Regions from separate parts of the Sporosarcina sp. GW1-11 genome, predicted to be linked through region 2. Evidence: predicted binding sites of a transcription regulator. Region 2 holds the regulator's gene; each other region holds the start of a gene.
The links. The regulator CtsR, encoded in region 2, represses protease genes until heat stress. The targets are predictions, from matches to a motif close to ATGGTCAATAAAGGTCAAACA.
Positions count from the first base shown of each region.

Region 1: ORD22_RS01400 (ATP-dependent Clp protease ATP-binding subunit) is a predicted target of CtsR. The motif match lies at 2,338-2,358, and genes of this name have one in related genera.
Region 3: clpP (ATP-dependent Clp endopeptidase proteolytic subunit ClpP) is a predicted target of CtsR. The motif match lies at 5,686-5,706, and genes of this name have one in related genera.

Region 1 covers NZ_JAPMIW010000001.1:276,828-285,123, reverse strand. Annotated here, with positions in the region: gene ORD22_RS01415 (prolyl oligopeptidase family serine peptidase) at 1-734, shown strand, start outside; gene ORD22_RS01410 (metal-sulfur cluster assembly factor) at 781-1,092, shown strand; gene rraA (ribonuclease E activity regulator RraA) at 1,225-1,704, shown strand; gene ORD22_RS01400 (ATP-dependent Clp protease ATP-binding subunit) at 2,389-4,533, shown strand; gene ORD22_RS01395 (YjzD family protein) at 4,586-4,768, opposite strand; gene ORD22_RS01390 (beta-ketoacyl-ACP synthase III) at 4,947-5,879, shown strand; gene fabF (beta-ketoacyl-ACP synthase II) at 5,924-7,159, shown strand.
Region 2 covers NZ_JAPMIW010000003.1:80,898-89,193, forward strand. Annotated here, with positions in the region: gene ORD22_RS03475 (bifunctional homocysteine S-methyltransferase/methylenetetrahydrofolate reductase) at 1-1,189, opposite strand, end outside; SAM riboswitch class I at 1,319-1,430, opposite strand; gene ORD22_RS03480 (hypothetical protein) at 1,595-1,792, shown strand; gene ORD22_RS03485 (biotin transporter BioY) at 1,955-2,554, shown strand; gene bioB (biotin synthase BioB) at 2,551-3,555, shown strand; gene ORD22_RS03495 (CtsR family transcriptional regulator) at 3,781-4,251, shown strand; gene ORD22_RS03500 (UvrB/UvrC motif-containing protein) at 4,248-4,811, shown strand; gene mcsB (protein-arginine kinase McsB) at 4,801-5,889, shown strand; gene ORD22_RS03510 (ATP-dependent Clp protease ATP-binding subunit) at 6,074-8,296, shown strand, end outside.
Region 3 covers NZ_JAPMIW010000012.1:50,320-58,615, forward strand. Annotated here, with positions in the region: gene ORD22_RS09270 (tetratricopeptide repeat protein) at 1-14, shown strand, start outside; gene trxB (thioredoxin-disulfide reductase) at 120-1,070, shown strand; gene ORD22_RS09280 (8-oxo-dGTP diphosphatase) at 1,353-1,829, shown strand; gene rapZ (RNase adapter RapZ) at 1,832-2,719, shown strand; gene ORD22_RS09290 (gluconeogenesis factor YvcK family protein) at 2,742-3,689, shown strand; gene whiA (DNA-binding protein WhiA) at 3,731-4,663, shown strand; gene ORD22_RS09300 (HPr family phosphocarrier protein) at 4,711-4,965, shown strand; gene clpP (ATP-dependent Clp endopeptidase proteolytic subunit ClpP) at 5,010-5,603, opposite strand; tRNA gene ORD22_RS09310 (tRNA-Arg) at 5,828-5,899, shown strand; gene ORD22_RS09315 (HD domain-containing protein) at 6,103-6,735, shown strand; gene ORD22_RS09320 (acetyl-CoA C-acetyltransferase) at 7,031-8,215, opposite strand.

The sequences.
Region 1 (8,296 bases), on a different contig from region 2:
ATATTGTAGAGGAGTCAAAGGAGCAAGAGCGTGTTCCGGTCGTTATGTTTTTTCATGGATTCAATAGTGCCAAAGAGCATAACTTGCACTATGCCTATAATTTAGCGAGGCGAGGAATGCGTGTCATTTTACCAGAAGCGATGTTGCATGGAGAACGTTCAGAATCGATGGATTCATTCCATCTGTCGTTGCGTTTTTGGGAAGTTGTTTTAACTTCTATTCAAGAAGCGGACGTTCTTTATAAGGAGTTGCAGGAAAGAAATCTAGTAGATGAACAGACGAAGATTGGTATGGGGGGGACGTCAATGGGGGGGATCACGACATTCGGTTGTTTGGCAAGTTATGACTGGATTGATACAGCTTCGGTCATGATGGGTTCACCGGCATTCGTGCGTCTCGCTACAGGGCAAATCGCTTATGCAGAACGTGGGGGACAGGAATTACCTATTACACCAGCAGAACGTCAGAAACTATTTGATGCACTTGAACGAGTGGACCTATCGAAAAATCCAAGCAGACTCAATCAGCGCCCGCTATTTATGTGGCATGGCGAACAGGATACACTCGTACCGTTTGAGTTCACGAAAGAATTTTACACAGACATTCAGCAACAGTACAATGGAAATCCAGAGCGTCTTCGGTGGATGGCTGAAGAAGAAGCGGGTCATGCAGTTTCACGGCCTGGAATGCTAACTGCAGTCGATTGGCTTGCACAGCATTTGATTGCAAGGTAGTATGTTGGTAAGATAGAAGTACCACACACCAGAGAGGAGCATTCTGATGAGCGCAGAAGAAATGAAAGAGTATTTGTTTGGCGCGTTAGAAAACGTCATTGACCCAGAGTTGGGAGTTGACATTGTCAATTTAGGGTTAGTTTATAACGCTGAGCTACTTGATGAAGGAGTAGCGAAAATTACGATGACATTGACTTCCATGGGTTGTCCAATGGGGCCACAAATCGTAGCAAATATTAAACAGGAGTTAATGGAACTACCTGAAGTAAAAGATACAGAAGTAAATATCGTTTGGAGCCCACCATGGTCTCGCGATAATATGTCACGCTATGCAAAGATGGCACTTGGCGTACGATAAGAAAGTTAAACCATACTGCATGCAGTATGGTTTTTTTATGGAAACTTTCAGTCGTAAAAAAAAGGAATTGCAAAAATATGTCGAATACTATAGATGTAACGTCAAACAGAATATTCTAGGGGGAATAGGAAAATGTCAGTAAAAACAGCAGATTTGTGTGATGATTTCATCGATGAATTACAAGTATGTACGGTGGAGTTTCAGTCGTACGGGAAACATAGTCGATTTTCAGGACCCATTTCTACAGTAAAAGTCTTCGAGGATAATGTCTTGGTGAAAGAAGCACTTCAGACAATTCCAGAAGGTAATGTACTAGTAGTGGATGGTGGCGGTTCAAAACGCTGTGCATTGATGGGGGACATGCTCGGTGAAATCGCGCAAGATCGTAAACTAGCAGGTGTGATTATCTACGGATGCGCACGTGATACAGCGGATCTTGGCACACAAGAAATTGGTGTCATGGCAATCGGAAGCATGCCAGTGAAAAGTATCAAGCGTGGCGAAGGTCAACGTGATGAAGTGCTGCATTTCGGTAACGTTGAGTGGACGCCTGGACATTATGTCTATGCAGACGAAGATGGAGTCGTAGTCGCACCAAGAAAATTAGTATAACCATTTACTACTTGTAGATAAATGAATGGGAGAGTGGAAGGCTACCGTTTCACTGCGTTCCAGGCGGACGCGTTCGGGAGGGCCCGCGTTGAGCCAAGCGAACAGCGAAGTGTTCGCTTTGCCTTAATTTCTGCGGTCTGTGCAGAAATTAAGGCAACTGTGCTCCTAACGCTTCGCTTTTACTCGCAAAAGCCGTACTTCGCAACGGCTCTTGCTCCCCTGGTTGTCTCACCTGTCGGGCTAATCCTCCCCGAGTCGCCACCTTGCACTTCGCTTCACTGGTGTTTTCTTCTGAAGGTAGTGAGTGGAATATTCGGCTTTTTACTTGGTCCTTGCACTTGAACTTGAAAAAGTAAAGAAGAAGCACAAATTCAAAGTCTCAAAATTCGTGTAATCTATCTATGGGCTCTCGCTGCAGAAGGGGCGACACCAGAAAGCGTCCTCTTCTGTAGCGTTTGAATACATAAATCTCGAAGCAATCATAAAGTAACTCACTACTAACAATTTGTTTTGTCTACCACTTGAAACGGTTGTACTATACAAGCGTTTTTTTTGTGAAAAAGATCGGTGAAATGATAAGTTAGATCCCAAGCAAAACGATTTACTTCTGGAGAAAAACGTACTATAATCAAATTAGTCAAAGATAGTCAAAGTCAAATAGACGGAAGGTGGATGTTTATGAGAATGGACAGCACACAAGAAGATCAACGCACACCGTTAGAGCAATTCGGTCGTAATCTAGTCGATGAAGTGAAAAATGGTAAAATGGATCCGGTTATTGGCCGGGATGAAGAAATACGAAACGTCATTCGAATATTATCTAGAAAAACAAAAAATAATCCCGTGTTAATTGGGGAACCGGGTGTTGGTAAAACAGCGATTGTTGAAGGATTAGCCCAACGTATCGTAAAAGGGGACGTACCTGAAGGATTAAAAGATCGTCAAATTTTCGAACTAGATATGAGTGCATTGATTGCAGGAGCGAAGTATCGTGGGGAGTTTGAGGAACGTCTGAAAGGTGTTTTGAAACAAGTTAAAGACAGCGCGGGAGAAATCATTTTATTCATTGATGAAATCCATACAATTGTCGGTGCTGGTAAAACGGAAGGCGCGATGGATGCAGGGAATATGTTGAAGCCAATGCTTGCAAGAGGCGAATTGTACTGTATCGGTGCGACAACACTTGATGAGTACCGGATGTATATCGAGAAAGATCCTGCACTTGAGCGTCGTTTCCAACAAGTATTGGTACGGGAACCTTCTGTTGAAGATACGGTTTCTATTTTGCGTGGATTGAAAGAACGTTTTGAATTACACCACGGTGTACGAATTCATGACCGCGCGTTAGTTGCAGCAGCGACATTATCAGATCGTTATTTAACGGAGCGTTTCATGCCCGATAAAGCGATTGATTTGATCGACGAAGCAAGTGCGATGATTCGTACAGAAATTGATTCCATGCCGTCAGAATTGGATGCCGTGACTCGTCGTATTATGCAGTTGGAAATTGAAGAACAAGCGTTACGGAAAGAGAAAGATTCTATGAGTCAATCTCGTTTAGTAACATTACGTGATGAGTTGCAGCAACTGAAAGATTCGTCAAAAGATATGCGGGAGCAGTGGGATTCAGAAAAAGCAGCGTTAAAAATCGTACAAAGCAAGCGTGAAGAACTTGATCGCTACCGTAGAGAGCTAGAAGAAGCACAAGGTCGCTTTGACTTAAATACAGCCGCTGAATTACAATATGGTAAAATCCCAACGTTGGAAAAAGAATTAAAAGAACTTGAAAGTCCATTGGAAGGTAGTCAGGATCTCCGCTTATTGCGTGAAGAAGTGACAGAGGAAGAAATAGCATCCATCGTTGCACGTTGGACAGGCATTCCAGTTACGAAACTCGTTGAAGGTGAGCGTGAGAAATTACTGCGTTTGCATGAAACATTGAAAGAGCGTGTCATTGGACAGGACAATGCGGTGCAACTCGTAACAGAAGCTGTATGGCGTGCACGTGCAGGTATCCAAGATCCGAATAAACCGATTGGATCATTCCTCTTCTTAGGACCGACGGGTGTAGGTAAAACAGAACTTGCGAAGACGTTGGCAGCTACATTATTCGATTCGGAGGATCATTTTGTTCGGATAGATATGTCGGAATATATGGAGAAACATAGTGTATCACGACTTGTCGGAGCGCCTCCAGGATATATAGGATATGAAGAAGGCGGTCAATTAACAGAAGCCGTTCGCCGTAATCCATATGCGGTCGTCTTGTTAGATGAAATCGAAAAAGCTCACCCAGACGTAGCAAATATTTTACTTCAAATTTTGGATGATGGACGGATTACGGATAGCCAAGGTCGTTTAGTGAACTTCACGAATACGGTCGTCATCATGACATCTAATATCGGTTCTGCGTACTTACTTGATGGGGACTTAGAAGATGATGAGCATGCTAAGGAAGATTTGATCATGGCAGCATTACGTGGTCACTTCAAGCCAGAGTTATTGAATCGAATGGACGACATTATCATCTTCCATTCACTAACTACTGATTCCTTCAAAGCGATTACTCGCAAAATGTTGGGAGATTTGGAAAAACGTTTAGAGCAACAAGATGTTACGTTAGCGTATGATGAGGACGTAGTGGATTGGATTGTGAAAGAAGGGGCAGATGCTGATTTCGGAGCACGTCCATTAAAACGTTTTATCCAGCGATATGTAGAGACAAAGGTTGCCAAACAAGTAATTAAAGGTGGTTTGCAAGAACATGAGCAAATACACTTGACGATGGAAGATGAACAATTAGTTGTACAGATTGTAAAACCCGTATAATAATATAAAAAAAGCGTGCGAACTGATATCAGTTCGTACGCTTTTTTGGATGTCAAACGTCTGCTGGAGAATCGTTTGGAATAATTGCTGTGATAACCAATACAAAGATAGCCAAAACGATAGAGACGGTAACGCCCGCCATAAAGTCAAATTCAGTACCACCAATTGAACCTGCAACGTAGTTTAACATCGATACTAATAGGAACGACCAAACAAATGTCATAATATAATGCATGATTTTCACCTCGACTAGTCTATTTCAATCTACATCATACCATAGCCTATCCGAACGATGAAATGATTATATACAGAAATTTTGACGGAAAAGTGTCCTCTTATTGAAAAACGAGTGATTTTCTTCTATAATTAACACCAGGTACTAATAATAGATGATAAGGAACGGGGTAGATGATATGAAAGCAGGACTTCTAGGGATTGGAAAGTTTGTCCCACCAACGATTGTAACAAATGCAGATTTAGAAAAAAGAATAGACACATCCGATGAATGGATTCGTACACGTACAGGAATTCAAGAGCGTAGAATTGCTGACGAAACTATAGATACATCAGATATGGCATACGAAGCGGCTAAAGATGCTCTTGAAGCAGCGAATATTCGCCCAGATCAACTGGGCCTCATTCTAGTTGCAACAGTAACACCGGATTATACATTCCCATCAGTTGCTACGATGGTACAAGAACGTTTAGGTGCAACAGGTGCAGCAGCGATGGATATATCTGCAGCATGCGCAGGATTTATTTATGGTATCGTGACGGCAAAGCAATTTGTCGAAGCGGGTACGTACGATTATGTGCTTGTGATAGGCGTTGAAAAGCTATCTAAAATCGTCAATTGGGAAGATCGCAACACCGCAGTTTTATTCGGTGATGGCGCAGGCGCTGCGGTTGTAGGAAAAGTAAGTGAAGGAAGAGGAATTCTTTCATTCGAACTAGGTGCAGATGGTTCAGGTGGTAAACATCTTCACCGTAAAGAGTTCATCGAAATGAATGGTCGTGAAGTATTTAAGTTTGCGGTTCGTCAGATGGGTGAAACAGCGGTTTCGGTTGCAGAAAAAGCAGGCTTGACGAAAGACGATGTAGATTACTTAGTTCCACATCAAGCAAATATCCGTATTATGGAAGCTTCACGCGAACGTTTAGGTCTACCAACCGAAAAGATGTCAAGCACAGTTCATAAATACGGCAACACGTCCGCGGCATCTATTCCGATTTCATTATCAGACGATCTTGCAGAAGGACGCGTTAAAGATGATGACATTATTGTCTTGGTAGGATTTGGTGGCGGCTTGACATGGGGCGGCTTATGTATAAAATGGGGTAAGTAAACAAACGAATAAATAAAAGTTAACGATAGAAAGGAAGTTTAACATTGGAAAAAAGACGTGTAGTGGTAACGGGAATCGGTGGAGTTTCACCAGTAGGTAATACAGCTGAAGAGTCTTGGAAAGCAGTCATTGAAGGCAAATCCGGAATTGACATCATGACAAGATTAGATCATGAAAAATTTCCTGTACGTGCGATGGCAGAAGTAAAAGGTTTTGATATTGAACAGTACGTTTCACGTAAAGATGCTCGCAAAATGGACCGTTTCACACATTATGCGGTTGCTTCCGCATTAATGGCAATGAAAGATGCAGATCTAGTCTTAGACGAAGAACTAGCACCGCGTACGGGTGTATGGATCGGCTCTGGTATTGGTGGAATGGAATCACATGAAGCTCAATTCCTAACGTTTCAAGAAAAAGGCTATAGACGCGTCAGCCCATTCTTCGTTCCAATGATGATTCCGGATATGGCGGCAGGACAAGTTTCTATTATCACAGGCGCAAAAGGAATCAACTCTTGTTCGGTAACTGCATGTGCTTCCGGAACGAACTCAATCGGAGATGCGTTTGAAGTTATTCTTCGTGGGGATGCAGATGTTATGATCACAGGCGGAACAGAGGCACCTATTACATCACTTGCTGTAGCAGGATTCATCGCAAGCACTGCACTGTCGCTTAATGAAGACCCTAAAAAAGCATCACGTCCATTTGATAAGAACCGCGATGGTTTCGTAATGGGTGAAGGTGCTGGGATTCTAATTTTAGAAGAGTATGAGCATGCGGTTAAACGTGGAGCGAAAATCTATGCTGAACTCGTAGGTTATGGTTCTACTGGAGATGCACACCACATTACTGCGCCTGCACCAGGTGGAGAAGGTGGCGCTCGCGCGATGCGTCAAGCGCTTGCTAAAGCAGGAGTGGAGCCGACACAAGTTGGTTATATTAACGCGCATGGTACGAGTACGCCATATAATGATTTGTTTGAAACGATGGCGGCTAAAACGGTGTTTGGTGATCACGCGTATAAATTAGCAATGAGTTCAACAAAGTCCATGACGGGTCATTTGCTCGGTGCGGCAGGTGGAATTGAAGCGATTTTCACTGTGAAGGCGCTGCAGGAGGGTATTCTTCCTCCGACAACGAATTACGAAACGCCAGATCCTGAATGTGATTTGGATTATGTGGTGAATGAAGCGCGTAAAGCGGATATCACATATGCGATGAGTAACTCGTTGGGCTTTGGCGGTCATAATGCTTCGTTGGTGTTTAAGAAGATATAAAGTGTTGGAAAAGAGCTGGGCGAGAAGTTTTTTAAACTTCTTGCTACAGCTCTTTTTTGTCGTTGCTCGACTTTTTTACGTTATTGAAGTTAGTAAAGGTCAGCTTTCTATCATCGCTGCGGCACGTGGGGGATTGCCTCCCGCCATGAGCCAACTAGCAAAGAACGCGTTAGTTGTCTCATGGCTTCGGCCGACCCCGCAGTTGTGCCTACGCTAGTGAGTACAGTGTAGTTTTTGTAGGCTTTGGAACATTATAAAATTCACTTTTAAACTTCAACGCACTATGTTACTTACTTTCCCTCACCAAACGCAGGCGCCTTACAAGCGGGAGCCATCCGCCAGCGCCGAAGTGGGTTCAGTGATGAATTACTTCCCTATATACAGAAGCGAATTGAAGTGGCTTGAAGTTACTGAATCGCTGACGAACTACTAAGATTATGTCGCATCGTTGCACGCCTTTTTTAGGGTGCTGAAGTTCGTAATGGTCAGCTTTCTATCATCGCTTCGGCACGTGGGGGATTGCCTCCCACAAAGAGCCAACTAGCAAAGGACGCTAGCTGTCTCTTTGTTTCGGCTGACCCCGCAGTTGTGCCTTCGCTTTTGAATACAGAGTAGTTTTAGTGGGCTTTGGTACAAAGGTAAACCATTTTGTGTTGGATCGTTGCACGACTTTTTAACGGTACTAAAGTTAGTAAAGGTCAACTTTCTATCAACGCTTCGGCACGTGGGGGATTGCCTCCCGCCATGAGCCAACTAGCAAAAGGCGCGCTAGTTGTCTCCTGGCTTCGGCCGACCCCGCAGTTGTGCCTTCGCTAGTGAGTACAGCGTAGTGTTGGTAGTCTTTGAAACTTACTGAATTTCACTTTTTGACATCAATGTACTTGCTAACTACTACTTAAAAAACGTAGGCGCCTTACAAGCGGTAGGCGGAGCGATAAGACGGATAGGCGCTCTTCCTATCTGGCTTATTGCGGGAGCCATCCGCCAGCGCCGCAGTGTGTACAATGATGAATTACTTCACTTTATAAAGTAGAGGATTGAAGTGTCTAGAACTTACTAAAGCCCTTACTAACTTTTCCGGTACTGAAGGTAGTAAAGTTCAGCTTTCTATCACCGCTACGGCACGTGGGGGATTGC
Region 2 (8,296 bases):
ACTGTAAACCGATTAAGTTATGGTCACGACACGTCAAGTGAACAAGGGGACGGATATTGTGTTGCATCTTAATGATAGAACCCATCGCCATATTACTGATTCGTGGTGATGCTAATGAGTTATCCGCCATAGTGATAGCATCTACACCTGCATCATATAAGAGGTTTGCACCTTTAATGTAATCTTCAGTTTCTAAATGACGTGGCGTATCCAGTTCAACGATGACAGTACGTTCTGTCTTCGCTTTTTCGTGAAGTGGCTGATGTTTAACAGGACCTGCTTCTTGAATAATAATTGGTTTTGCAGGTGCTACAACTTTCTCGGTAACAGGAGCTAACCCTTCCAAGCGTGTTTTAGCTGCTTTTATATGTTTAGGTGTTGTTCCGCAACATCCACCGATTAATCGAACGCCTTGATCACGTAGCAATACAGCAGCGCGACCGAAATACTCAGCTTCTGATTCATAGACGATACGACCATCTTCTACGTCTAGCAAGCTAGCGTTAGGGAAAGCTGATAAAAATGCCTTATCCGGCAATGTAACGTTTTCGAATGCTTGAATTGTATGGTAAGGCCCTAAGCGGCAATTCACTCCGACAATGTCAGCGCCTAGTGATTCTAACTGATGTAGTGCATCGTTTAATGAAAGGCCATTTTGCAGCACACCAGGGTCATGCATTGAAACTTGCGCAATTAACGGAACATCTGTGATTTGGCGCAAAGTGGTGACGACGGATGAAAGTTCTTCAAAATCATAATAGGTTTCTAACAATAAGCCATCCGGATCACCAGTCAGTAATGCGTTCGCTTGTTCAAGCACAACTTTCTGGATTTCATCTAATGAGGCATCGCTTTTTCTAATCCCACGCAAACCACCAATCGTCCCAAGCACAAACTGACCTCCTGGTGCTGCTGCGCGTTTGGCAATTTGAATCGCCGCTTTGTTAAATTCTGTAACTCGACTTTCCAATCCGTAACGAGCTAACTTCACCGCATTGGCACTGTATGTGTTCGTTTGGATTATATCTGCCCCTGCAGTAATGTAATCTTGGTGGATTTTCTCTATTATTTCAGGTTTCTCTACGTTTAATTCCTCATAACAATAATCTATACCGTATGAATACAATATCGTTCCCATTGCCCCATCCGCTGTTAAGACATTTGTTTGAAGTTTCTTTAGCAATGACATAGTCAAGTCTCCCCTTTTACTTTAATAATCTATCTACATGTGTCAGAACGTCTAGACATTTCACCTTTTTACTAATCAAAAAAAGCCTTCAAGTAAAAAGAAGGCTTTGTAATCACAATGACTAGATCCCTCTCATCTGTCAGTTTGCCGCTAGGACAAACCGCTGGAAGTAGCACCTTGCCTATAATGGCTGGTTGCTGAAGCGTCGACGGGCCAGTCCCTCAGCTTCTCTTGATAAGATATGATTCTTATTAAATTATTTCGATTATTCTAAGCATAGCATAGCGAGTTTGTTAGTTATCGTCAAGTGAATGTTTAGTGAAGTTGATAAAGGGAGCTCGTCGCATAGAGAAAACTGGAGGAATATGATAAAATTAAAGGACTAACTTGAAAAGGTGAGGGATTATGCAATTTTTTAAATACTCTATTCCGATTGCCTTCTTAGTAGGTACGCTTGCTTGGATTATGCTAGGTAATAGTTATGAAGAAGTACCCTATGATTCACGTGTCTATATAACATTTGGTGCAGCCGTATTTAGTGGTTTAATTGCTTTTGTGTTATTCCGGAAAGAAAAAGAAGAGAAAATTGATAAAAAGAAGTAAGCTGACAAAAAGTATATCGACAGCCTAAGCTGTAGCTAAACTCACGAAAAGGAGTTTGGCTACAGCTTTTTTCTTTTGTTAACTAGATTCTTAAAGTTGTTGACACAATATGTGTAAACCATTATCATTTTTATAGTAACTAAAATATGAAGAGGTGGAATGATGGCAACAGTAACAGAAGGGCGTTCCCAAAGTAAGTTCAGTGCATTAACTATTGTATATAGTGGAATGTTCGCAGCGCTAATGATGATTGGAGCGAATATTACTTCATTCGTTCCATTTTTGGTGGTCGGGGGAGTACCGATTACATTACAAACATTCTTTGCCATATTGTCAGGATTGTTATTAGGTAGTCGACTAGGTGCATTATCTATGACCGTCTATATGTTGATTGGTCTTGCAGGGGCACCTGTATTCGCTAAATTTTCAGGCGGCTTTGGACAAATACTGAGCCCGACATTTGGCTTCATTCTTACCTTTATCTTAATCGCCTACATAGCAGGTAAAATAGTCGAGCGGAAACGAACATTATCCGCATTCATTATTGCATCTCTTGTAGCAACTTCAGTTAACTACTTACTTGGTACGAACTGGATGTATTTTGCCTATAAAATGTGGGCTGCTGCACCAGATGCATTTACGTATAAAGTTGCTTGGCTTTGGATGGTTCCGCCACTGCCAAAAGATATTGTATTAGCGGTACTCGCAGGAATCTTTGCTTTTAGAATTTCAAAACACTTGAAGGTGAGGCGTACATTTTGACAAATTATCAGCTGTTGGCAGACAAAGTATTGCAAGGACATATTCTTACAGACGCAGAAGCGCTCTCTATATTGAACAGTCCAGACGAAGATTTATTGTTGCTACTTCACGCGACCTATTCGATTCGTTCTCATTACTATGGAAATAAAGTAAAACTAAATATGATTATCAATACAAAATCAGGACTATGCCCGGAGAATTGTGGGTACTGTGCACAATCTATCGTTTCAAAAGCGCCTGTTGAAAAGTATGCGATGATGAAAGCGGAAGAAATCTTAGAAGGTGCAGAACGCGCAGCCGCTAATAAAGCTGGTACGTATTGTATCGTAGCTAGTGGACGTGGACCTCGCGACAGTGAACTTGAAATCGTAATTGATTCCGTTAAGCAGATCAAAGAAAAGCATCAAGGGATGACTGTCTGTGCATGCCTCGGTATCTTGAAGCCCGAGCAAGCCGTTCGATTGAAGGAAGCGGGCGTGGATCGTTATAACCACAACTTGAATACTTCTGCAGCGCACCATGAAAGCATCACAACATCACATACGTATGATGATCGTGTAAATACAGTAGGACATGCAAAAGAAGCAGGGATTTCACCATGCTCAGGCGTGATCGTTGGTATGCGTGAAACAAAAGAAGACGTAATTTCCATGGCGCATAGTTTACGCGTTCTTGATGCAGACTCTATTCCAGTAAACTTCTTACATGCTGTAGATGGTACGCCGTTAGAAGGTACATCTGAGTTAGATCCGCGCTATTGCTTAAAAGTGCTTTGCTTATTCCGTTATATCAATCCAACAAAAGAAATCCGTATTTCAGGCGGACGCGAAGTTAACCTTCGCAGTCTACAGCCACTTGGCCTATACGCAGCAAACTCCATCTTCATCGGTGACTACTTGACAACAGCCGGTCAAGAAAATGATCAAGATCGAAAAATGCTAGAAGACATGGGCTTCGAAGTAGATTTAGAACCATTGAAAAAAGAACCAGTTACTATATAAAATACAAAAAACCACGTAAATCCATACGTGGTTTTTTAGTATGTTTAAAAAGATCGGGACTCTATGAATAATCGTCTATGAATAGAGACAGCCTATCGCTATAAATTTGAAATAAAAAGCATACGCCGCCAATCAAAAGAATTGCATCCAGCCTAATTTCTGCGATACAATCAAGTCAAAGATAGTCAAAGTCAACCAAGAAATGAGCAGAAACGAGGTGACGAGATGCGGAATATTTCTGACATTATAGAAGGGTATTTGAAGTCGATTATCGAAAAGGAAGATAGTGCTTCTATTGAGATCAAACGGAATGAAATTGCCGAGAGGTTTCAATGCGTTCCTTCGCAAATAAACTATGTAATTAAAACACGCTTCACGGTCGAAAGAGGCTATGCAGTCGAATCGAAACGTGGAGGTGGAGGCTACATTCGGATTTATCGTGTGCAGACGAACTCCCGTAAGGATCTGCTAGAACAAGCATTAGACATCTTAGAAGTAGAAGCGTCCTCCACTATGGCGGAAGATGTAATCTATCGTTTAATTCAAGAAGAAGTAATTTCAGAGCGAGAAGCCAAACTTATGCTAGCCGCGGTTGGTCGTGCGACACTGCGCTACATGTTACCGGAACGTGATGCATTGCGTTCACGTATACTTCGCGCCATGTTAGTTACGTTACTATACGAAGAAGTAGAATGAGGTGGATACAGATGCTTTGTGAAAACTGCAAAGAACGACCTGCAACTGTAGTCTTTAAACAAGAGACGATGAATGGTGTAACCGAAAGGCATTTGTGTGATAAATGTGCATTTTATTCTCAGACATTTTCATTCAGTCCAGATCAAGAACCGTTATCCATTCAACAATTTTTAGCGCACTGGTTAGGCGGCACGGAACTGTTATCGGGGCAAAAGCCGAACGAAGTAGTCGCAGGTCCGGAATGTCCAAATTGTGGTCTGACGTTTCATCGTTTTTTAGACGTCGGAAAATTTGGCTGTGCGACTTGCTATGACACGTTTCGTGAACAATTACCACGTGTGTTTGCTAAATTGCATAATGGTAACTCAAGTCACAGTGGGAAGATACCGGTTTCTCTAAACGAACGTTTTGCTTTGAAAAAGAAGCTGGAAGATATTCGAGTAAAGATGCGGGAAGCAGTAGACAATGAACGCTTTGAAGAAGCTGCGGTTTTACGTGATGAAGCCAATCAAGTCAAACAGCAATTGTCTGATGGAGGTGATGATCAAGATGTCATTTGAAAAATTCATCAAACGTGAACTGGCTGGCTGGATGGTCGCAAAAGGTGAACATTCAGACATCGTTCTATCCACGAGAATCCGTCTGGCGCGCAACTTACAAGATCGGCTATTCCCTATTTGCGCCTCTGAAGAAGAAGCTAAACGTGTCAATGAAGCCGTCGATCAAGCAGTAGCAACGATGGAAGAACACCAATTCGCGGGGATATCGATGGCGGACTTATCATCCCTTGAGCGACAAATTCTAGTGGAAAAACATCTAGTAAGTCCGCAGTTGATTGAACCTGATCGATATGGGTCTGTTCTATTATCTGAAGATGAGACAATTAGCATTATGGTGAACGAAGAGGATCATATTCGCATTCAATGTATTTATCCAGGCTTTCAAATCGATACTGCATACGAACAAGCGGATCATGTGGATAGTGAACTAGAACGTAATCTAGAGTATGCATTCGATGAGACATTTGGTTATTTAACTAGCTGCCCATCGAATACAGGAACGGGCATGCGGGCATCTGTCATGATGCATTTGCCAGCGCTAACCATCACTAAGCAGATTGAGCGTATCATTCCAGCAATCTCGCGGCTAGGTATGGTTGTCCGTGGAAGCTATGGTGAAGGTAGCGAAGCACTCGGTAATATTTATCAAATATCTAATCAAATTACACTAGGTAAATCGGAATCAGAAATTTTGAAGGATTTAGAAAGTATTACGAAACGTTTGATTGCACATGAGAAGAAATCGCGTGAGTTGCTTCTAGCAAAATCTGAAGTGCATTTGGAAAATCGTCTATTCAGATCCCTCGGTACGATTACGCATGCAAGAATTCTTCCTTCAGCAGAAGCGGCTAGATGTTTGTCGGACGTTCGTTTGGGTATTGATTTAGGTATCATCAAAAATATCGACATGGCCATTTTAAATGAATTAATGATTTTTATGCAACCGGGTTTTCTTCAGCGTTACAAGGGGACGGAATTAACATCTGATCAACGAGACGTTCTACGCGCACAATTATTCCGTGATCGCCTTCTAATGGCGAAGTCGACAGTTGAAGAGGATGCGCCTGAAGAGTCATAAGCAAACTTTTTGCAAGATCCTTAATTTAGATTTATAATTAATCAAAGATAGTCAAAGTCAATACAAATGATATGGCTTTTTATGAAGTAGTTTGAATATGTATAGTAATGCGGAGTAAAGCAAGGTTGCTTCAATTGGCATACCATAGAATATATCTACTGATGAAGGAAAGAGGGGAATGGATATGATGTTCAATCGATTTACACAACGTGCACAAAAAGTTTTACAACTTGCTCAAGAAGAGGCGATCCGCTTAAAACATGAATCTATCGGTACGGAGCATATTTTGCTTGGGTTAATCCGAGAAGGTGGCGGAATTGCAGCGAAAGCACTGGAAGCGATTAATGTGAATGCAGATACAATCGAACGTGAAGTGGAGATTCTTGTAGGTGTGGGTTCGAAAGATGTGGGCCCGATCGTTCATTATACGCCGCGCGCAAAACGTGTCATAGAACTTTCAGTTGATGAATCACGTAAATTGGGTCACTCCTATATTGGTACAGAACATATTTTATTAGCTTTGATTCGCGAAGGTGAAGGTGTAGCAGCTCGCGTACTAAATAATGCAGGCGTTAGTTTGAACAAAGCTCGTCAGCAAGTGCTTCAATTGCTTGGCAGTGATGAAAGTTCTGTTGGGAGTACAGCGAACTCAGCTTCAGCTGCAACACCGACTTTGGATAGTTTAGCTAGAGACTTAACTGAAATTGCACGCGAAGGCACGCTTGATCCAGTAATTGGACGAAGCAAAGAGATCATGCGTGTAATTGAAGTGTTAGCCCGTCGTACGAAAAACAACCCTGTGCTCATTGGGGAACCAGGTGTTGGTAAAACGGCGATTGCCGAAGGTTTGGCACAACAAGTCGTGAATAACGAAGTGCCTGAAATCCTACGTGATAAACGCGTCATGACGCTGGATATGGGTACAGTCGTTGCGGGTACGAAATATCGTGGTGAGTTTGAAGATCGTATGAAAAAGGTAATGGAAGAAATCCGTCAAGCAGGGAATATTATTCTCTTCATTGATGAGTTGCATACATTGATCGGTGCAGGTGGAGCGGAAGGTGCGATTGACGCATCTAATATTTTAAAACCTTCACTTGCTCGTGGGGAACTGCAATGTATCGGTGCGACAACACTTGACGAATACCGTAAATATATTGAAAAAGATGCAGCTCTTGAACGCCGTTTCCAACCGATTCAAGTGGATGAACCTACAGTAGACGAAACAATCCAGATTATTAAAGGATTGCGTGACCGCTACGAAGCGCATCACCGTGTGAAGATAACTGACGAAGCTGTTGAAGCAGCTGCGAAAATGTCTGACCGTTATATTTCAGATCGTTTTTTACCGGATAAAGCGATTGACTTGATTGATGAAGCGGGATCAAAAGTCCGACTTCGTTCATATACAACGCCGCCGAATCTAAAAGAGCTAGAAGTAAAGTTGGAAGCCATTCGTTCTGAAAAGAATGCAGCTGTTCAAAGTCAAGAATTTGAAAAAGCCGCTTCATACAGAGATAAAGAACAAAAGATGAAGGAAAAGCTGGAAAAGACGAAGGCAGCTTGGAAAGAGAAGCAAGGAAAGACGGAATCTGAAGTAACAGTTAACGACATCGCGACAGTTGTAGCAATGTGGACAGGGATTCCAGTCGATAAGATTGCTGAAACAGAATCTGCGAAGTTGCTCAATATGGAAGAGATTCTACATGAACGTGTAATCGGTCAAAACGAAGCAGTGCTAGCTATTTCTAAAGCAATTCGCCGTGCTCGTGCGGGATTGAAAGATCCGAAAAGACCAATTGGTTCATTTATCTTCCTTGGTCCAACGGGTGTAGGTAAAACAGAACTAGGTCGTGCACTAGCTGAAGTGATGTTCGGCGATGAAGATGCGATGATTCGTATCGACATGTCAGAGTATATGGAAAAACACGCGACATCACGTCTTGTCGGATCACCTCCAGGGTATGTAGGCTATGAAGAAGGCGGTCAGTTGACGGAGAAAGTTCGCCGTAAGCCATATTCTGTCGTCTTGCTAGATGAAATTGAAAAAGCGCATCCAGATGTTTTCAATATCTTACTGCAAGTATTGGAAGATGGACGTTTAACAGATTCTAAAGGACGAACAGTTGATTTCCGTAACACGGTCATTATCATGACATCTAACGTCGGAGCGACTGAATTGAAGAAGAACCGTTATGTTGGCTTTAATATCGGTGATGCTGATTCTAGTTATGACGATATGAAAGAAAAAATGCTTGCTGAATTGAAGAAAGCATTTAGACCAGAATTCCTAAACCGTGTGGATGATATGATTGTGTTCCACTCCCTTGAAAAAGAACACCTACGTCAAATCGTTAGCTTGATGTCAAATGAGCTGTCTAAGCGATTGGCTGAACAGGACATCGAG
Region 3 (8,296 bases), on a different contig from region 2:
CGACTGACGAATGATGTTGTCTATATTGCTTTTAAGTTGAATTTATCTCGAATTTCTACTACGATTTCATTATAGTAATCGAACAAAGAACAATCGAAAAATGAGGGGGAACGAATAACATGTCAGAAGATAAAATTTATGACGTAATTATTGTAGGTGCAGGTCCAGCAGGTATGACGGCAGCAGTTTATACAGCACGTGGGAATATGTCTACACTAATGCTGGAAAGAGGTGTACCGGGCGGCCAGATGGCTAATACGGAAGATATCGAGAACTATCCAGGTTTCGAAACTATTTTAGGCCCTGACCTATCGACTAAAATGTTCGATCATGCGAAGCGTTTCGGTGCAGAATATGCATATGGAGATGTGACGAAGATTGAAGATGGCCGTGAATTTAAAACGGTTTATGTAGGCGACAAGAGCTATAAAGCACGTGCAATTATTTTGACGACAGGTGCAGAATACCGCAAGATGGGAATCCCGGGCGAAGCAGAATTAACGGGTCGCGGTGTGAGCTACTGTGCAGTTTGTGACGGTGCGTTCTTCCGTAATAAAGAGATTGTTGTTATTGGTGGAGGAGACTCCGCTGTTGAAGAAGGTACGTACTTAACGCGTTTTGCAAATAAAGTAACGATCATTCACCGTCGAGATGAATTACGTGCTCAAAAAATTGTTCAAGAGCGTGCATTTGCGAATGAAAAGATTGACTTCATTTGGAATACAACGGTCAAGCAAGTGAATGAAAAAGACGGCAAGATCGGGTCACTCACACTCGTATCAACAGAAGACGGTTCAGAGCGCGAGATGGAGACTGAGGGGATGTTCGTTTATATCGGACTCGATCCATTGACAGAGCCTTTCAAAGATCTTGGAATTTTGGACGACAATGGTTATATTGAAACGAATGATATTATGGAAACGAAAATTCCAGGAATCTATGCTGCAGGCGACGTGCGTGAGAAGTTATTGCGTCAGGTCGTAACAGCAACAGGCGACGGAAGCGTTGCTGCACAAGCGGCTCAGAAGTATATCGAAGAGTTGATGGATGAAGTAGAAGCTAAGGCTTAAGTGACTTATAGGTGAGTGGACTTAATAAGTCGTTCGGGATTTACGCTTAAAAGGGTATGTTTTCTGTAAGGGATGGCTTGGTGGTAGTTAAATAATAGTCGATTCCACAGAACCTATCCTAATTTCTTCTACTTATTCATTACGCGTGCATATAAGTTTTAACAATATAGCAACATTGTGGCTATTTGCGGTAAAAACTTCCGTAAATAGCCACCTTTTTTTATCGTTTTTTATGAAACCATTGTATACTAGTATTACATACGTGAAAAGTGGGGACTACCTATGCAAAAAATTGCTAATTTACTCGTCGTCAAAGACGGTCAAGTACTCTTGCTGAAGAAGCCTAGGCGTGGTTGGTATGTAGCGCCGGGCGGAAAGATAGATGAAGGCGAATCTATATATGATGCAGCAGTCCGTGAATTCGTTGAAGAAACAGGTGCACAGCCGATTCAACCGCATCTTAAAGGAATTTACACTATGATGATCATGGATGATGCTGGACAACAGCTAGTCAATGAGTGGCTTTTATTTACATTCGTTGCCCATGACTATTCTGGTGAATTATTAAAAACAACAGTCGAAGGTGAGCTTGAATGGCATCCGGTTGAAAGTCTGCATACACTACCTATGGCAGAAGGTGACCGTTCGAACTTACTATTTGCGGTCAATGAACTAGGTACACAATACGGAACATTTTATTATACAGAGCAATTTCGCTTATTGCGTGAATCACTACAACAATCAACGGAAGGTGAATAATAATGATGCAATCACAAGGCTCTAATGAATACGAAGTTGTGATTATTACGGGCATGTCAGGTGCAGGTAAAACTGTCGCGATGCAATGCTTCGAAGATATGGGTTTTTACTGTATCGATAATTTACCTCCTGAGTTATTTGTAACATTCTTGGATTTAATGATGAAATCTGACAATCAAATGAGACGAATTGCAGCAGTTATGGATACGCGTGGCGGAAGCTTATTTGACTCATTAATAACAGCGCTTGAAGGTTTGTTCAAGATGGAAGATGTTAAAGCGAGTTTGCTATTTTTGGATTCGAATGATGAAACACTCGTTAAGCGTTATAAAGAAACGCGTCGTTCACATCCTTTATCTGAAGGTGGCGTGTTGTTAGAAGGCATTCGTAAAGAGCGCATTTTACTAACAGAACTCAAAGGATTATCACGTTCGATTATTGATACTTCGTATTTAAAGCCTAAGGAGTTGCGTGAAAAGATTACACGTGAATTTTCTGAGGCAGGAGAGCCAAACTTTACGTTGAACTTTGTATCGTTTGGATTTAAACATGGAATGCCGATCGATGCGGATGTCGTATTCGATGTTCGATTTTTACCGAATCCATTTTATTTGGAAGAATTGCGTCCATTAACCGGCTTGAATTCGGAAGTGTCGGAATATGTTCTTAAGTGGAGCGATACGAAGGTACTAATTGAAAAGCTGACGGATTTATTCAGATTTTTAATTCCGCAATATAAACAAGAAGGTAAAGGTCAAGCAGTCATTGCATTTGGATGTACTGGCGGACAGCACCGTTCTGTAACGCTTGCCGAATATTTTACAGGTGTATTCCAAGAAGAGTATCCGACTCACGTTTCACATCGGGACGTTGAAAAAAGAAAGGGTTGACAGTCATATGCAATCCACTGGGATGAAACGCGTAGTCGTGTTCGGTGGCGGAACGGGGTTATCCAATATTCTTCGTGGCCTTAAGCGTTATCCAATAGGTTTAACGGCGATTGTGACTGTAGCAGATGATGGCGGCAGTTCTGGCCGTTTATTCGACCAATATGATATCCCGCCACCTGGGGATATAAGACAGGTTATGGCAGCGCTTTCAGACGTAGAGCCGCTGATCGAGAAAATGTTCCAGTATCGCTTCGAAGGAACAGATGATTTAAAAGGACATTCTCTAGGGAATTTAATGCTCACCGCATTGACGGAGATTACGGGAGATTTTGCCCGTGCGGTTGAACAAATGGGTGTTGTGCTCAATATTAAAGGGAAAGTTTTACCTGCAGCAAATCAGCGGATTACCTTGCATGCGGAGCTTGAAGATGGTTCAATTATTACAGGTGAATCTAAAATACCTCTCTATGGGAGGAAAATTCGCAATGTCTTTATTACTCCGCAAGATGTCAAACCATTGCCAGAAACTGCGGATACGATAAAAAAAGCAGATTTAATCGTTTTTGGTCCCGGAAGTCTGTATACTAGTACTTTGCCTACTATTTTGGTGAATGATATTCGAGAGGCTGTACTTAACAGTTCTGCGAAAAAAGTATATATAGGAAATTTGACGACGCAGCGGGGAGAAACTTATCGTTACACGGCTTCTGAACACGTTCAGGCGCTCTATGATCACGCTGGAGAACCTTTCCTTGACGCTGTCCTAGTAAATGATACTGAAGCGTTTAGACGTACTCACGGAATTAGTGGGAAATCGGAACCGTGGCTAGTCGAAAATGATTTGCAGCAACTACAGATGTTAGTTCCGGAAGTATTTGTTCAAGAGGTTGCCACGATTATGAATGGGAATATTGCTCACAAAACGATGGAAGTGGCAGATGTATTAATGAGGTATATAGAGAGAACGTAGAAGGCGTACAGATATGAAGATCGCCGAAGAGGGGGAATATCATGTCTTTTGCATCTAAAACTAAAAAAGAACTTACACAAATTGAAGCGGACGATTGTTGTACGAAAGCCGAAATAGCAGCCTTTATCCGTATGAATGGCGTCATGTCTTTTTCAAATAAACAATTGAGTCTTGATGTTCAAACAGAAAATGCGGCAATAGCCCGAAGACTTTATTCTAATTTGAAAAAGCTATATCCTTATAAAGTAGAGTTACTTGTACGGAAGAAAATGCGCTTGAAGAAAAATAATGTCTATATTTGTCGTATTCGAGAAGGCGCTAAGGATCTATTGGAAACGCTGTTCATCATGACGGATGACTTTCAAATGATTAATCGAATTGATCAGCAGCTCATTCTAGATGACTGCTGTGCACGCGCATACTTACGCGGAGCTTTCCTGGCAGGTGGTTCCGTTAATAATCCTGAGACTTCATCCTATCATTTGGAGATTTTCTCAAGTTATCAAGAACATAGTCAGTCACTGGTCGAGTTGATGAATCGCTATCAGCTGAATGCCAAGTCGATTGAACGAAAAAAAGGATTTATCGCTTATTTGAAAGAAGCGGAAAAAATCTCTGATTTCCTTGGAATCATTGGAGCACACGTCTCCCTAATGAAGTTTGAAGACGTTCGAATTATGCGAGATATGCGAAATAGCGTAAACCGATTAGTAAATTGTGAAACCGCCAATCTAAACAAAACGATTAGTGCAGCGCAAAGGCAAGTAGAAAATATTAAACTGATTGAACAGACAATCGGACTAGACCAACTACCGGACCGCCTACAAGAAATTGCTCAATTACGCGTAGACTATCAAGATGTTACGTTAAAAGAGCTAGGTGAATTAGTGACAGGTACACCTGTTAGTAAATCGGGAGTCAATCACCGGTTGCGAAAGATTGAGGAAATCGCAAAGAAATTGCGTGGAAACTAAAAGATAGTAGATCCTTCTGAAGAAGAGGAAGAAAAGGAGCATACGATATGGTAGAAAAAACAGTAAAAGTAGGTATTAAACCCGGATTACAAGCGAGACAGGCAGCTTTATTTGTACAGGAAGCGAATAAATACACGGCAGATATCTATTTGAAAAAAGATGAACGTCAAGTAAATGCGAAAAGCATCATGGGAATCATGAGTCTTGCAATCGCAAAGGGTACTGAAATCACATTGATGACAGATGGAATCGATGAAGACTTAGCGCTTCAGAATTTGTCTGAGTTAGTAGAAGCTGAATAATAAAAACCGATTCTTCTTTTTGGAAGAATCGGTTTTTATTATTGTTATTTTTTTGCGTTGCTACGTGTCATCACATGGTCGATTAAACCATATTCTTTTGCACGTTCAGCTGTCATGAAGTTATCACGATCTGTATCGCGTGCGATGACTTCGATTGGCTGACCTGTGCGATCTGCTAGAATTTGGTTTAGTTTCTCACGAAGATGCAAGATACGTTTTGCAGCAATCTCGATTTCAGTTGCTTGACCTTGTGCACCGCCGAGTGGTTGGTGAATCATGACTTCAGCGTTAGGTAATGCATAGCGCTTACCTTCTGTACCTGCTGTTAGCAAGAACGCACCCATAGAGGCTGCCATACCAACACAGATTGTTTGGATATCTGGTTTAATAAACTGCATTGTATCGTAGATCGCCATTCCAGCTGTAATGCTTCCACCTGGGCTATTAATATAAATGGAGATATCTTTGTCTGGATCTTCTGCCTCCAAGAATAAAAGCTGTGCCACGATTGAATTGGCAACATTGTCATCAATGCCGCTACCTAGCATGATAATCCGGTCTTTTAACAGGCGAGAGTAGATATCGTACGCCCGCTCACCACGGTTTGTCTGTTCAATTACTGTAGGAATTAGATTCAATGAAAGTTCCTCCTTTAAATACAATCTATTCGTTCGGTTGAAATCAATTTGGTATTTCAACTATAATTGTATTTTACATAAGTTGGTCAACAAAGGTCAAATGTTTCGCCTTAAAATAACATATTGCTTTTTATTCTATTCCGCGATATAATGGAAGATGTCTTTAAGACTGTTTTTTTATTTCGACAGTTACAGAATTACCTATTCCGACGAAAAATATACTCGTCCTCGTGGTGCAATGGATAGCACGTAAGCCTCCGAAGCTTAAAATGTGGGTTCGACTCCCGCCGAGGGCATACTTGCAATGATGTTATATAAGTTATTAGAAAAATTTAAAAGCATCAGTAGACGTTATGCACATTAACGACTACTGGTGCTTTTTTGAATATTCTAAGTTTAGTTGTATTCTTTACTTTGTAAGCATATTTTAGTGAGATAAGGGGGAAAGTCATAATAGACGTGGCAATGATGCAAGTAGTATGGAAAGGAGATAAATGATATGGGGGTACATCAATATTTTAAAAGCTTATCTGATTTGGAACAAATTATTCGTTGTCCAGGGAAATTCAAATTTCAAGAGCATTCAGTCGCAAGTCATTCATTTAAGGTAACAAAAATTGCTCAATTTCTTGGAACGGTCGAAGAGAAATGTGGGCAGAACGTAAATTGGAGAATTCTCTATGAAAAAGCGTTAAATCATGATTATCCAGAACTTTTCACAGGAGATATAAAAACACCTGTAAAATATGCATCAAAAGAATTGAAGAAGCTATTCAGTGATGTAGAAGAGGAAATGACTAGAAAGTTTGTGGAGAAAGAATTCCCGTCTGAGTTCCAAGCCATTTATTTAGAGCGATTGAAAGAAGGGAAAGATGAGACGTTGGAAGGACGTATTTTATCTGTTGCTGATAAAATCGATTTGCTCTATGAATCCTTTGGTGAAATTCAAAAGGATAATCCAGAACCATTGTTTTTAGAAATATTCGAAGAAGCGTTACGAACAATTTTGCTGTTTCAGGAAATGAACTGTGTAAAATATTTCTTGAAACATATTCTAACGGATATGCTCAATGAACGCTTTACGGAACATGACGAATTAGCGGGTATTGCCAAGCGGATTCTTGAAGAGTAGTAATACTAACTATAGAACGGAATAATCATTATATTTTTAGCGGCAAGATCTTTACATAGGATGGTAGATATTTGTGGCTAAAGTTACTTCGTTTAACGAATAATTTAGCGTGCAATTCATAAAAAAGAGAAGACACTCTCTTCCAATTGTAGGAATGTGCAGAGGTCTTCTCTTGTCATTTTTAAATGAGAATTACATTTACAAAGGCTTTTGATGTAATTAATTAAAAGGTATCAGACTTTAGAGCAAGGGATCCGCAGAAGTTATGTTGTCTAAAGTGTAAATGTGTTTCTTGTTATTTTTTGATGATGGTAGCAACGCCTTGACCGCCACCTATACATAAAGTTGCTAAACCATATGTTCCATTTTGACGCTGCAATTCGTGTACTAAAGTTACAAGAATTCTTGCTCCACTAGCGCCAACTGGGTGTCCTAATGCAATTGCTCCACCGTTCACATTTAAGATTTCATTTGGAAATTGCAGTTTTTTACCAACCGCTAAGGCTTGAGCCGCAAACGCTTCATTTGCTTCAATTAAACTTAAATCATCAATTGTAATGCCTGCCTTTGCTAGCGCTTTTTCTGTTGCAGGTACTGGACCTAATCCCATAACACTTGGATCAACCGCTGCACTCGCATTGGAGCAAATAGTAGCTAAAGGCGTGACACCAAGCTCTTCAGCTTTCCGACGGCTCATTACGAGAACAGCTGCCGCTCCGTCATTTATGCCAGATGCATTTCCAGCTGTTACGCTGCCATCTTTTTTGAAGGCTGGTCTTAACTTTTCCAGTTTTTCTTGTGTCGTACCTGATTTCACATATTCATCGGTATCAAAAATGATAGCGTCACCTTTGCGTTGTGGTATTTCTACAGGAACAATCTCGTTCTTAAATTTCCCTTCGGCTATTGCATTTGTCGCTTTTTCCTGACTCCAAACAGCGAAAGCATCCTGCTCCTCACGTGTTATAAGCTCCTGTTCACAAATGTTTTCTGCTGTAATTCCCATATGGTAATCGTTAGTAGCGCACCATAAACCATCATGAATCATACTATCAACTAGTTTTTGGTCACCCATACGCAAACCTTCTCTTGCTCCCATGGAAAGGTAAGGTGCCTGACTCATATTTTCCATTCCACCAGCAATGATGATATCCGCATCGCCTGTTAAAATTGCTTGTGAAGCTAGATGGACTGCCTTTAAACCCGAACCGCAAACTTTATTAATTGTTAATGCTGGAATATTGTTAGGCAATCCCGCATGAAGCGCTGCTTGCCTAGCGGGATTTTGTCCATTACCAGCTTGGAGTACATTGCCCATTATGACTTCATCCACTTGATTTTCATTAATTCCTGCTTGATCCAGTACGGCTTTAATAACAATCGAGCCTAATTGAACGGCACTAATATTTTTTAAACTACCTCCAAAATTCCCAATCGGTGTCCGTGCAGCGCTTACAATTACTATTTCGTTGTTAGACATCTGTGTATCCCCTTTTCTTTAATGAATTTTCTAAGACTTCAATAATCATCTTAGTCAAATTTTACATTATCATTACTTATG